Regions from separate parts of the Bradyrhizobium sp. Pha-3 genome, predicted to be linked through region 1. Evidence: predicted binding sites of a transcription regulator. Region 1 holds the regulator's gene; each other region holds the start of a gene.
What was found. The regulator HrcA, encoded in region 1, represses chaperone genes, less so after heat shock. The targets are predictions, from matches to a motif close to GTTAGCACTCNCNNNNNGNGAGTGCTAAC.
Positions count from the first base shown of each region.

Region 1 (4,152 bases):
GTGCTTCTCGATGCTGGTCATCTCGCCGAAGGTCCGCGTGTAGCCGTCGGGCAGGAACGCCGGATCGTAGCCGAAGCCGGCAGTGCCACGCGGCGGCCAGACCAGGGTTCCGTCGACGCGGGCCTCGACCTCCTCGAGGTGATCGTCGGGCCAGGCCACGCACAACGCCGAGACGAAGTGGGCCTTGCGCCGGTCCGGTGCGGTGGCGCCGCGTTCCTGCAGCAGCCGCTCGATCCGCGTCATCGCCGCCATGAAGTCCTTGCCCTCGCCGGCCCAACGCGCCGAGTAGATCCCGGGCGCGCCGTCGAGCGCGTCGACCACGATGCCGGAATCGTCGGCGAAGGCGGGCCGTCCAGTTGCCTTCGCTGCCGCGATCGCCTTGATCGCCGCGTTGGCGCGAAAACTGTCGCCGGTCTCCTCGGGCTCGGCAAGGTCAAGCTCGCCCGCCGACACCACCTCCACGCCATGCGGCGCCAGCAGTTCCCGCATCTCGGCAAGCTTGCCGGGATTATGGGTGGCGATGACGAGCCTTCCGGTGATTCGGCGGTGCATTACCAATCTGACTACGCCACCGCGATCTTTTGCAAGTCGACCAGACGCGCGACACCTTTGCGCGCCAGCGCCATCAGCGCCAGGAACTCGCCTTCCGAGAACGGCGTCTTCTCGGCGGTGCCCTGCACCTCGATGATCCGGCCGTCGCCGGTCATGACGAAATTGGCGTCGGTGTCGGCTTCGGAATCCTCGGCATAGTCGAGATCGAGCACCGGCGTGCCCTGGTAGATGCCGCAGGAGATCGCCGCCACGTTGTCGCGCAACACATTGGTCTTCAGCATGTTGCGGGTCTTCATCCAGTTGATGCAGTCGGCCAGCGCCACCCAGGCACCGGTGATCGAGGCGGTGCGGGTGCCGCCGTCGGCCTGGATGACGTCGCAATCGACCGTGATCTGGCGCTCGCCGAGCGCCTCGAGATCGACGGCCGCGCGCAGCGAGCGGCCGATCAGCCGCTGAATCTCGACCGTCCGGCCGCCCTGCTTGCCGGCCGAGGCCTCGCGACGGGTGCGTTCCAGGGTGGCACGCGGCAGCATGCCGTATTCGGCGGTGACCCAGCCGCGGCCCTGGCCCTTCAGCCACGGCGGCAACCGCTCTTCCAGCGTGGCGGTCACCAGCACATGGGTGTCGCCGAACTTCACCATGCAGGAACCCTCGGCATATTTGACGACGCCGCGTTCCAGCGACACGGGACGCAGTTCATCGGGTGCACGGCGGCTTGGCCGCATGAAATCCTCCAGAAATCCGAGAAAATTGGCTGGCCGTGCTTGTAGGAGGGGGAAGGGGCAGCGGCAAGGGTTTTCGGCCCCGGCAGGGTCCGGTACCACGGGGCCGAATGCATGCTTGTCATCGGCCTCCCGGATCGACAAATTATGCAGTAATTGTGAGGGACTGGAGTGTGACTCACCACGATCCGATTGGCCTGATCGCGCCGCATGCCGGGCTCGCCCAGCTCAACGAGCGTTCGCGCGACATTTTTCGTCAAATCGTCGAGAGCTATCTTGCGACCGGCGAGCCGGTCGGTTCCCGCAACATTTCGCGCCTGATCGCATTACCGCTGTCGCCGGCCTCGGTCCGCAATGTGATGTCGGATCTCGAGCAGCTCGGCCTGATCTATGCGCCGCATACATCCGCCGGACGGTTACCGACCGAACTCGGGCTGCGCTTCTTCGTCGATGCGCTGATGCAGGTCGGCGACCTCACCGAGGCCGAGCGTCAATCGATCCAGACCCAGCTTGCTGCCGTCGGCCGCGCGCAATCCGTCGAGGCCGCGCTTGGCGAAGCCCTGACGCGGCTGTCGGGGCTGACCCGTGCCGCGGCGGTGGTGCTGACGCAAAAGTCGAATGCGCGGCTCAAGCACATCGAGTTCGTCCGGCTGGAGCCGGAGAAAGCGCTGGTCGTGCTGGTCGGCGAAGACGGCCAGGTCGAAAACCGCGTGCTGGCGCTGCCGCCGGGTGTTCCATCCTCGGCCCTGACCGAGGCGACCAACTTCCTCAATGCGCGGATCCGCGGCCGGACGCTGGCTGAAGCGCGGCTCGAGCTCGAGACGGCATTGACGCAAAACCGCGCCGAGCTCGATCAGCTCACGCAAAAGGTGGTCGCGGCCGGCATCGCGAGCTGGTCCGGCGGCGAGAACGAGGACCGGCAGCTGATCGTGCGCGGTCACGCCAATCTGCTCGAGGACCTGCATGCGCTCGACGATCTCGAGCGCATCAAGTCGCTGTTCGACGATCTCGAAACCAAGCGCGGCGTGATCGATCTGCTCGGCCGCGCCGAACGCGGCGAGGGCGTGCGGATCTTCATCGGCTCGGAGAACAAGCTGTTCTCGCTGTCGGGTTCCTCTACCATCATCGCGCCCTACGGCGACGCCCAGGGGCGGATCGTGGGCGTCCTCGGCGTGATCGGACCGACGCGGCTGAACTATGCGCGGGTGATCCCGACCGTTGATTATGCCGCGCGCATCGTCAGCAAGATGCTGGGCGGCTGACCGGAGGGCGATTTCGCTTTCATTTGACGGGTTTTCTTCACCCAAGCCGGAGATCCCAGTTCCCGAGGCCGGTATGTTGCGCTTGATTTTCGCCGCCCAAAGCACGATATCCCGGCAAGCAATCCCCAAGATTTGAACCGACGCGAGTTTTCGAGAAGGCAAGCCATGACCGATCCGAACCGGGCCAATGACAACACCGAGAATTCGGCGCCGACGGGTGAGCCCGTTGTCTCGAAGCCCTACATCATGCCTGACGAGCCCGAGGCCGGATCGGCAGAGGCGCTGACCAAGGAACTCGCCGAGGCGCGCGACCGGACGCTGCGCACGCTGGCCGAGATGGAGAATCTCCGCCAGCGCACCCGCCGCGAGGTCGCCGACGCCAAGACCTATGGCATCACCGGCTTTGCCCGCGACGTGCTCGATATCGCCGACAACCTGCAGCGCGCGCTCGATGCGGTGCCGGCCGAGACCAAGGAAGCCGCCGATCCCGGCCTGAAGGCGTTGCTCGAAGGCGTCGAGTTGACTGAACGTTCACTGCTCAACGCGCTGGAGAAGAACGGCGTCAAGAAGTTCGACCCGATCGGCGAGAAGTTCGATCCGAACTTCCAGCAGGCGATGTTCGAGGTGCCTGATCCGTCGGTGCCGTCGGGCACCGTGGTGCAGGTCGTGCAGGCCGGTTACATGATCGGCGAGCGCATCCTGCGCCCGGCACTGGTCGGCGTCTCCAAGGGCGGCGCCAAGGCCGCCCCGACCGCGGACATCACCGCCTGATCCGTCCGATTCCGGCTGCCCGTTTGTGAGCTCGCGGATTGCGCGGGCTCACGGTCGCGGCTTTTCGTGTGCCTTCGGCCAATAGGTGCCGAAGCTCCAGAGATTTCCTTCCGGATCGCGGCAGGCGAAGTCGCGGCTGCCATAGTCGGTGTCTCGCAGTTCCATCTCGATCTTTGCGCCGGCAGCCTTGACCTTCGCGTGCAGCGCGTCGGGATCGTCGACGGCGATATAGATCGAGTCCGTGCGACGGTTGTCGAGGTCGCCGACCAGCCGGCCATATGCGTCGTCACGGCTCTGGCCCAGCATCAGCATCGAGGAACCATAGGCGAGCTCGGCGTGATGGATCACGCCGCCATCGCGGTAGACGACGTGTTCGGTGAACCCAAGCACCGTCGTGAGCCAATTGGTCATCGCCTCGGCGTCCTTGCAGCGCAGGGTCGGATAGATGCGGGGCGGTTCGATGTCGTGCGTCATGGTCGCTCACCTCCTTGGCTGACGGCGCCATCCTGCACGAGGCAACGCGGCGTCGGCTTGAAGGTTTGTTACCAGTCCGCCAGCCCATCGCCGGCGTGAACCAGCCGGCGGCCGGTCAGCGCCTGGCGGCGCGCCCAGGCGGTTGGCGGTTCGCCCGCGAATTCGACGAATTCGCGGGCGAGATGGGCCTGGTCGGCATAGCCGCTTTCCGCCGCGATCCCCGCCCAGCCAAGCGCGGTGCCGCTTTGTGCCAGCCGGCTCGCCCGGTGAAACCGCATCATGCGCGCCAGCGATTTGGGGGCGAGGCCGAGCTCGGACCGAAACCGGCCGGCCAGATGCTTGCGGCTCCAGCCGATCTCGTCGGCCAGTGC
Region 1 is NZ_CP170151.1:9,321,848-9,325,999, reverse strand. Features, by position in the region: gene rdgB (RdgB/HAM1 family non-canonical purine NTP pyrophosphatase) at 1-552, opposite strand, end outside; gene rph (ribonuclease PH) at 564-1,277, opposite strand; gene hrcA (heat-inducible transcriptional repressor HrcA) at 1,448-2,536, shown strand; gene grpE (nucleotide exchange factor GrpE) at 2,702-3,307, shown strand; gene ACE10X_RS44420 (VOC family protein) at 3,356-3,781, opposite strand; gene ACE10X_RS44415 (helix-turn-helix domain-containing protein) at 3,850-4,152, opposite strand, start outside.

Region 2 (4,152 bases), 2.2 Mb from region 1:
CGGTCCGTTCGAGAGCGGCTCGCCCTACCGCGCCAACGAGGCCGCAGCGTTGCGCTGGGTTCACGCGACCCTCGTCGACACCGCTCTGGCCGTCCATGACCTGATCCTGCCTCCGTTCACGGTCGAAGAGCGCGAGCGCTATTGGGCCGAGAGCCGGCTGTTTGGGGCATTGTTCGGGCTGACGTCGAGCGACTTGCCGGCGGATTGGGACGCGTTCGCCGCCTACACCGCGGCGATAATGCAATCGGATACATTGTCCGTCAGCACCGCCGCGCGCGAGGTGGCCCGACAGATCTTCGCCGGCGGGCGACCATGGTTGCGGCCGCCGCGCTGGTATCAAACCCTGAGTGCCGAGCTGCTACCGGACCGGTTGCGCACCGGCTTTGGATTTGCCTGTGACGAGCGCGACAGGAAGGCCGCAGAGCGTGCCGTTGCACGAATACGTCGCATCTATCCCAAAATACCGACCCAGCTTCGCTACGTCGGCCCCTACCAGGAAGCTCGAGCACGACTGCAGGGAACGCCGCAGCTGGGCTGGACAACCCGGTGTCTGAACAGGGCATGGATAGGACGCCCTAGGTTGGAAGAGCGCTGGAACAGGTGACGCAGTCCGGGACAACCGCGGACGTAGCGGCGATCCCTTTATACCGCGCTCGCGGTCCTGCACGACCGGACCAGGAACTCGAGTTCGGCGGAACGCGGCTGGACGGGCCGACGCTGCCCCACCTGCCTATGTTGTCACCTTCCGCAACAGAACCGGCCATGCCGGTCGACGTCGCCGTTTCAGGGTCAACTTTTACGTCGACGGGACGGAGGAACAGGCTGCATTGTTTTATGAGTTCTTGGTCGAAAGACACGTCCCTGCCGACCACTTGCTCCGGTCGATCGACAAGTTTGTGAACTCCCGCCGCCTCTTAGGCCTCCCCTACGACCGAGGAGCGTCGCTTCAAAGAATGCGTCGTTTGCACCAATGAATCGGCCTCCCGGCTGTCGCCTCGGGTCACGAGCGGCGGTAGAGGACCGCACACGGAGAAGTCCGGTCCTCTCGCGACAACCGAAACGCGAAAGACTTACGCATCAGATTCTATCTTCACCAAAACTTCCCCGGCGATGATTTCGGGGTCTCCAAGATTAAGGTCATGCAGGCTTGCTTGAACGAAATCCAGCACTTTATCGTTCGCAGCATTGGCGCTTTCGCGGTCCTCGAATATCATCACAGCGACACCGACGCCATCGCCCCCATCCAATACGTAATAAGATCTGAATCCGTGCGATTCCCTTAGGATCTGACCGATCCCGCTTTTGGCGCGGCGAGCAGCATCCGCAACCGAACGAACCTTGGTGTACGTTCGAATGAAGATGTACATCAGCCACCCATGCGTCTCAGTCCCAACCGGCGCATCAAAGCATATTGGGCCTATGCTGGGCTAGGACCTACTTCCGCGTTGGTGCGTCGATTTAGTATGCCCGCAGCCACGTCCGATCCTGCCCAAAACAGCCCCGGCAAAGTGAGGGGCACGGTTCAGACACCAAGGGCGAACAGGCGACATGGTCCAAGCTCTTGCGCCGGAGTGTCACAGACTTATGTGAGAAGCGGTGAGCACTCGCTTATTGCGACTGCCAATCCAACAATAATCACAAAAGCCAAGGAGGATCGCATGAAATTCCGTCCGCTTCACGACCGCGTCGTGGTCAAGCGTATCGACGCCGAAGAGAAGACTGCTGGCGGCATCATCATTCCGGACAGTGCCAAGGAAAAGCCCTCGCAGGGCGAAGTCATCGCCGTTGGCCCGGGCGGCCGCGATGAAGCCGGCAAGCTGATCCCCATCGACGTCAAGGTCGGCGAGCGGGTCCTGTTCGGCAAGTGGTCGGGCACCGAGGTCAAGATCGACGGCCAGGAGCTTCTGATCATGAAGGAGAGCGACATCATGGGCGTTCTCACCGGCGTCGCCGGCTCCAAGAAGGCGGCCTAACGCTGACCGCCGCAAACGCTCATCCCTGCCTCGCAGGTGAGAGACGAATCTCAATTCAAGGAGGAAAATATGTCAGCTAAAGAGGTCAAACTGGGCGTCGATGCCCGCGATCGCATGCTGCGTGGCGTGGACATCCTTGCCAATGCGGTGAAGGTCACCCTCGGTCCGAAGGGCCGCAACGTGGTGCTCGAGAAGTCGTTCGGCGCGCCCCGCATCACCAAGGACGGCGTTGCGGTCGCCAAGGAGATCGAGCTCGAGGACAAGTTCGAGAACATGGGCGCCCAGATGGTGCGGGAGGTGGCGTCGAAGGCGGCGGATGCTGCCGGCGACGGCACCACCACGGCGACCGTGCTGGCTGCGGCGATCGTCCGTGAAGGCGCTAAATCGGTTGCCGCCGGCATGAACCCGATGGACCTGAAGCGCGGTATCGATCTCGCAGTCGAGGCCGTCGTCTCGGATCTAGAAAAAAACTCCAAGAAGGTGACCTCGAACGAGGAAATCGCCCAGGTCGGGACCATTTCCGCCAACGGCGATGCCGAGATCGGCAAGTTCCTCGCTGACGCCATGAAGAAGGTCGGCAACGAGGGGGTGATCACGGTCGAGGAAGCCAAGTCGCTCGAGACCGAGCTCGACGTCGTCGAGGGCATGCAGTTCGACCGCGGCTACATCTCGCCCTACTTCGTCACCAACGCCGACAAGATGCGCGCTGAGATGGACGACGCCTACATCTTGGTATACGAGAAGAAGCTCTCCTCGCTGAACGAGCTGCTGCCGCTGCTCGAGGCCGTGGTGCAGACTGGCAAGCCTCTCGTCATCGTCGCTGAAGACGTCGAAGGCGAGGCTTTGGCCACGCTGGTCGTGAACCGTCTCCGCGGTGGTCTGAAGGTCGCAGCCGTCAAGGCTCCGGGCTTCGGCGATCGCCGCAAGGCCATGCTGCAGGACATCGCGATCCTGACCGGCGGCCAGGCGATCTCGGAAGACCTCGGCATCAAGCTCGAGAACGTCACGCTGCAGATGCTCGGTCGCGCCAAGAAGGTGATGATCGACAAGGAGAACACCACGATCGTCAACGGAAGTGGCAAGAAGGCCGACATCGACGCCCGCATTGCCCAGATCAAGGCGCAGATCGAGGAGACCACCTCGGACTATGACCGTGAGAAGCTGCAGGAGCGTCTCGCCAAGCTCGCAGGCGGTGTCGCGGTGATCCGCGTCGGCGGCGCGACCGAGGTCGAGGTGAAGGAGCGCAAGGATCGCGTTGATGACGCGATGCACGCGACCCGCGCGGCCGTCGAGGAAGGCATCCTGCCGGGCGGTGGGGTCGCCCTGCTCCGGGCCTCCGAGCACCTCAAGGGCATCCGCACCAAGAACGACGACCAGAAGACCGGCGTCGAGATCGTGCGCAAGGCGCTGTCGGCTCCGGCCCGCCAAATCGCGATCAACGCGGGCGAGGATGGTTCCGTCATCGTCGGCAAGATCTTGGAGAAGGATCAGTACGCGTTCGGCTTCGACAGTCAGACCGGCGAGTACGTCAATCTCGTCAGCAAGGGCATCATCGATCCGACCAAGGTCGTACGCACCGCGATCCAGAACGCCGCCTCGGTTGCCGCGCTCCTGATCACCACGGAAGCGATGGTTGCCGAACTGCCGAAGAAGAACGCCGGCGGCCCCGCGATGCCTCCGGGCGGCGGTATGGGCGGCATGGACTTCTAAAGTCCGCGCTCAAGCGATCCAAGAAATGCAAAACCCCGGCAGCGATGCCAGGGTTTTTGTTTGCGCGCAAACTGCCTGGTAGCGCAGCCAATGCCGATGATACTTCGTGAGCGTCATCCGGTGACCACGCCCTGAGGGCTGATCTGGTCGGCTAGGAAGACCTCGTGGATTGGTTTTTCACGAGGTCACCATGTCAAAGGATAGTTGTAAGGATGGCGCTAAGGATAGGCATACGGCTATCCTTGAGGACGGCTCTAACACGTTGCAGCGCATCGAGATCATCACGGGGACTGGCCGCCGACGGCGCTGGTCGACGGATGCGAAAGCGGCGATTGTTGCGGAGAGTTTCGCGCCGGGTGCAAGCGCTTCCGGGGTGGCGCGGCGGTACGACATCAGCCCGGGCCTGTTATTTCTTTGGCGTCGTCAGGCAACGCGGGCAAAGGTCGCGGCGCGCAGGGATGGAGGCGTG
Region 2 is NZ_CP170151.1:2,142,118-2,146,269, reverse strand. Features, by position in the region: gene ACE10X_RS10220 (oxygenase MpaB family protein) at 1-604, shown strand, start outside; gene ACE10X_RS10215 (hypothetical protein) at 1,071-1,367, opposite strand; gene ACE10X_RS10210 (co-chaperone GroES) at 1,659-1,973, shown strand; gene groL (chaperonin GroEL) at 2,043-3,683, shown strand; gene ACE10X_RS10200 (transposase) at 3,946-4,152, shown strand, end outside.
Region 2: the regulator HrcA is predicted to act here: its motif matches at 1,597-1,625, upstream of ACE10X_RS10210 (co-chaperone GroES).

Region 3 (4,152 bases), 4.0 Mb from region 1:
CCGCCGCCCGGCAGGATGCCTTCCTCGACAGCCGCGCGGGTCGCGTGCATCGCGTCATCAACGCGATCCTTGCGCTCCTTCACCTCGACCTCGGTCGCGCCGCCGACGCGGATCACCGCGACGCCGCCTGCGAGCTTGGCGAGACGCTCCTGCAGCTTCTCACGGTCGTAGTCCGAGGTGGTCTCCTCGATCTGCGCCTTGATCTGGGCAACGCGGGCGTCGATGTCGGCCTTCTTGCCGGCGCCGTTGACGATCGTGGTGTTCTCCTTGTCGATCATCACCTTCTTGGCGCGACCGAGCATCTGCAGCGTGACGTTCTCGAGCTTGATGCCGAGGTCTTCCGAGATGGCCTGGCCGCCGGTCAGGATCGCGATGTCCTGCAGCATGGCCTTGCGGCGATCGCCGAAGCCCGGAGCCTTGACGGCCGCGACCTTCAGGCCGCCGCGCAGGCGGTTGACGACGAGGGTGGCGAGGGCTTCGCCTTCGACGTCTTCGGCGACGATGACCAGCGGCTTGCCGGTCTGCACCACGGCCTCGAGCAGCGGCAGCAGCTCGTTCAGCGAGGAGAGCTTCTTCTCGTTGATGAGGATGTAGGCGTCGTCCATTTCAACGCGCATCTTGTCGGCGTTGGTGACGAAGTAGGGCGAGATGTAGCCGCGGTCGAACTGCATGCCCTCGACGACGTCGAGCTCGGTCTCGAGCGACTTGGCTTCCTCGACCGTGATCACGCCCTCGTTGCCGACCTTCTTCATGGCGTCGGCGAGGAACTTGCCGATCTCGGCATCGCCGTTGGCCGAAATGGTGCCGACCTGGGCGATCTCCTCGTTCGAGGTGACCTTCTTCGAGTTCTTCTGGAGGTCCGCAACGACGGCTTCGACCGCGAGGTCGATACCGCGCTTCAGATCCATCGGGTTCATGCCGGCGGCGACCGACTTGGCGCCTTCACGGACGATCGCGGCAGCCAGCACGGTCGCGGTGGTGGTGCCGTCGCCGGCAGCATCCGCCGCCTTCGACGCCACTTCGCGCACCATCTGGGCGCCCATGTTCTCGAACTTGTCCTCAAGCTCGATCTCCTTAGCGACGGCAACGCCGTCCTTGGTGATGCGGGGCGCGCCGAACGACTTCTCGAGGACGACGTTGCGGCCCTTCGGGCCGAGGGTGACCTTCACCGCATTGGCAAGGATGTCCACGCCGCGTAGCATGCGATCGCGGGCATCGACACCTAGTTTGACCTCTTTAGCTGACATGTTTGTCCTCCCTGAATTGAAATTCGTCTCTCACCTGCGAGGCAGCATCGGCAGGCGCTCCTCAGAGGTAAGCGTTTGCGGCGGTCAGCGTTAGGCCGCCTTCCTGGAGCCGGCCACGTTGGTGAGAACGCCCATGACGTCGCTCTCCTTCATGATCAGAAGCTCCTGGCCGTCGATCTTGACCTCGGTGCCGGACCACTTGCTGAACAGGACCCGGTCGCCTACCTTGAGGTCAATCGGGATCAGCTTGCCAGCTTCGTCGCGACCACCGGGACCGACGGCGATCACTTCCCCCTGGGAGGGCTTTTCCTTGGCAGTATCCGGAATGATGACGCCGCCAGCGGTCTTCTCTTCGGCGTCGATGCGCTTGACCACGACGCGGTCGTGAAGCGGACGGAATTTCATGCGATCCTCCTTGGCTTTTTGATTATTGCTGGGTTGGCAGTCGCAATGAGCGAGTGCTCACCGGTCCTCACATAAGTCCGTGACACTCCGGCGCAAGGGGACCCACGTCGCCTGTTGGTCTTGGTGTCGAACCGCGCCCCTCACTTTGACTACGGCTGTTCGCGGGAGATCGGACGTGGTTGCGGGCATACCAAATCGACGCGAGTGACCCGACGCGGAAGTCGGTCCTAGTACAACGCCGGCTCAATATGCTTTGATGCGCGGGTTAGGACTGAGATAGATGGGTGGCTGATGTACATGTTCATTCGAAAGTACACCAACGTTCGCTCGGTTGCTGACGCTGCTCGCCGCGCCAAAAGTGGCATCGGTCAGATCCTAAGGGAATCGCACGGATTCAGATCCTATTACGTATTGGATGGGGGCGATGGCGTCGGTGTAGCTGTGATGATATTCGAGGACCGCGAAAGCGCCAATGCCGCGAACGATAAAGTTCTGGATTTCGTTCAAGCAAGCCTGCATGACCTTAATCTTGGAGACCCTGAAATCATTGCCGGGGAAATTTTGGTGAAAATAGAATCTGATGCGTAAGTCTTCCGCGCGTCGGTTGTCGCGGGAGGATCGTGCGCGGCGGTGCTGACGGACAATGTATCCGATTGCATCATCGCGGCTGCGTTGGCCGCATCCCAATCCGCTAACGAGCTCGAGGTCGCTTTCGGAGACCAAATACGTATCTCCCGAACCAGACGGGGTATTCCATTGGTCTGTGCAGTCTATCGCAATTCAGCATGCCAAGCTCTCTCAAGGTGTCGCACGACGTCCACCCGCGCGGAAGGCGGACTGACATGTGGTCGCACCCCATGCGGGTAAGACTGAGTCGGGTGCGGTGCCCGCTGCGGCGCCGTTTGCTGAAGGAACTGTCCCGCCGCCGCCGTCTTTCATACTCCTTCTCGAAAGCGTATTGTTTCGATCAAACGAGCTCACTCTGCAGCGCGGTCGTTCAGAGTATCTTGTTCTTCGATTCAAGAAGCTCTCAGCAACGAAACGCGGGGAACGCTCATGACCGGCGCAAGGCTGAAACATTACGGCTGGGGACGGGAAGGCGAAGGCATGAGCGCGGAAGAGCGGGCGTTTGTCCTCGGCCGCTACCATGCCAAGTTTGGCGCCCGCGAATTCGACACGGTAACTGTTCCCGGCCTTGAAGAGCTATCCTTGCGGGAGCCGCGCGTGGTGCTGCCAGCTTCGCTCACGCCGTTCTGCACGACCGAACGCTACGACCGCGCCGCGCACACTTACGGCAAGTCCTATCCGGATTACGTCAGGGCCATGCTCGGCGATTACGGTTGCGCGCCCGATATCGTGGCCTATCCACGCAACGAGACGGAGATATCGGCTGTCATGGACTGGGCGGGGTCCGTCGGTGCTTCGCTGACGCCGTTCGGGGGCGGATCCAGCGTGTGCGGTGGCGTCGAGCCGCTGGCCGATGGCATCAAGCACAAGGCGGCCGTCACGTTAGACCTGCGCAATCTCTCCAAGGTCGTCGAAGTCGATCCGGTCTCGCGCGCCGCATTGATCGACGCCGGCACCTATGGGCCATCGCTGGAAAACCAGCTCAAGCCGCACGGCGTCACGCTGCGGCATTTTCCGCAGAGCTTTGAGTATTCGACCTTGGGCGGTTGGATCGCAACACGATCGGGCGGCCACTTCGCCAGTCTCTACACCCATATCGACGATTTCGTTGAAAGCCTGCGTGTCGTGACGCCGGTTGGCGTCGTGGAGACGCGCCGGCTTCCCGGCTCGGGCGCGGGGCCGAGCCCCGACCGCATGTTCATTGGCTCGGAAGGAATCTTAGGCGTGATCTCGCGCGCATGGATGCGATTGCAGCCGCGTCCAAAATTCCGCGCCGGCACATCGGTTCGCTTTCCCACTTTCTTCGATGCCGCGCGCTCGGTGCGTGCGGTGGCACAAGCCGGCCTCTATCCCTCCAATTGCCGCATCCTGGATCCGCAGGAGGCGTTCAACACCGGTGCGTCCGACGGCAGCTCCGCCATCATGGTGCTTGCATTCGAATCGGGCGATCATTCCCTGGACGCCTGGTTCAAGCGTGCGCTCGAATGCTGCGCCGACCACCGCGGGACACCGGAGCCCGCAGAGGCCGGCGACGCGCATCTCGAAGGCGCGGCAGGCATCTGGCGCAACGCGTTCATTCGCATGCCCTATGCGCGCGAATTCTTGGCGCCCGTTGCTATCATCAACGATACGTTCGAGACCGCCATCACCTGGGATCGGTTCGAAAGCTTTCACGATCAGGTCAAGGCGGGAACAGAACAGGCGATTCTGCAAGCGACCGGAGTGAAGGGTGAAGTTACCTGTCGCTTCACCCACGTCTACCCGGACGGGCCAGCGCCCTACTTCTCCTTCCACGCACGCGGTCGGCACGGTGCGCTGCTCGCGCAGTGGAAGGCCATCAAAGACGCGGCGAGCGACGTGCTAATCGCGGCAG
Region 3 is NZ_CP170151.1:3,918,154-3,922,305, forward strand. Features, by position in the region: gene groL (chaperonin GroEL) at 1-1,247, opposite strand, end outside; gene ACE10X_RS18085 (co-chaperone GroES) at 1,338-1,652, opposite strand; gene ACE10X_RS18090 (hypothetical protein) at 1,944-2,240, shown strand; gene ACE10X_RS18095 (FAD-binding oxidoreductase) at 2,709-4,152, shown strand, end outside.
Region 3: the regulator HrcA is predicted to act here: its motif matches at 1,685-1,713, upstream of ACE10X_RS18085 (co-chaperone GroES).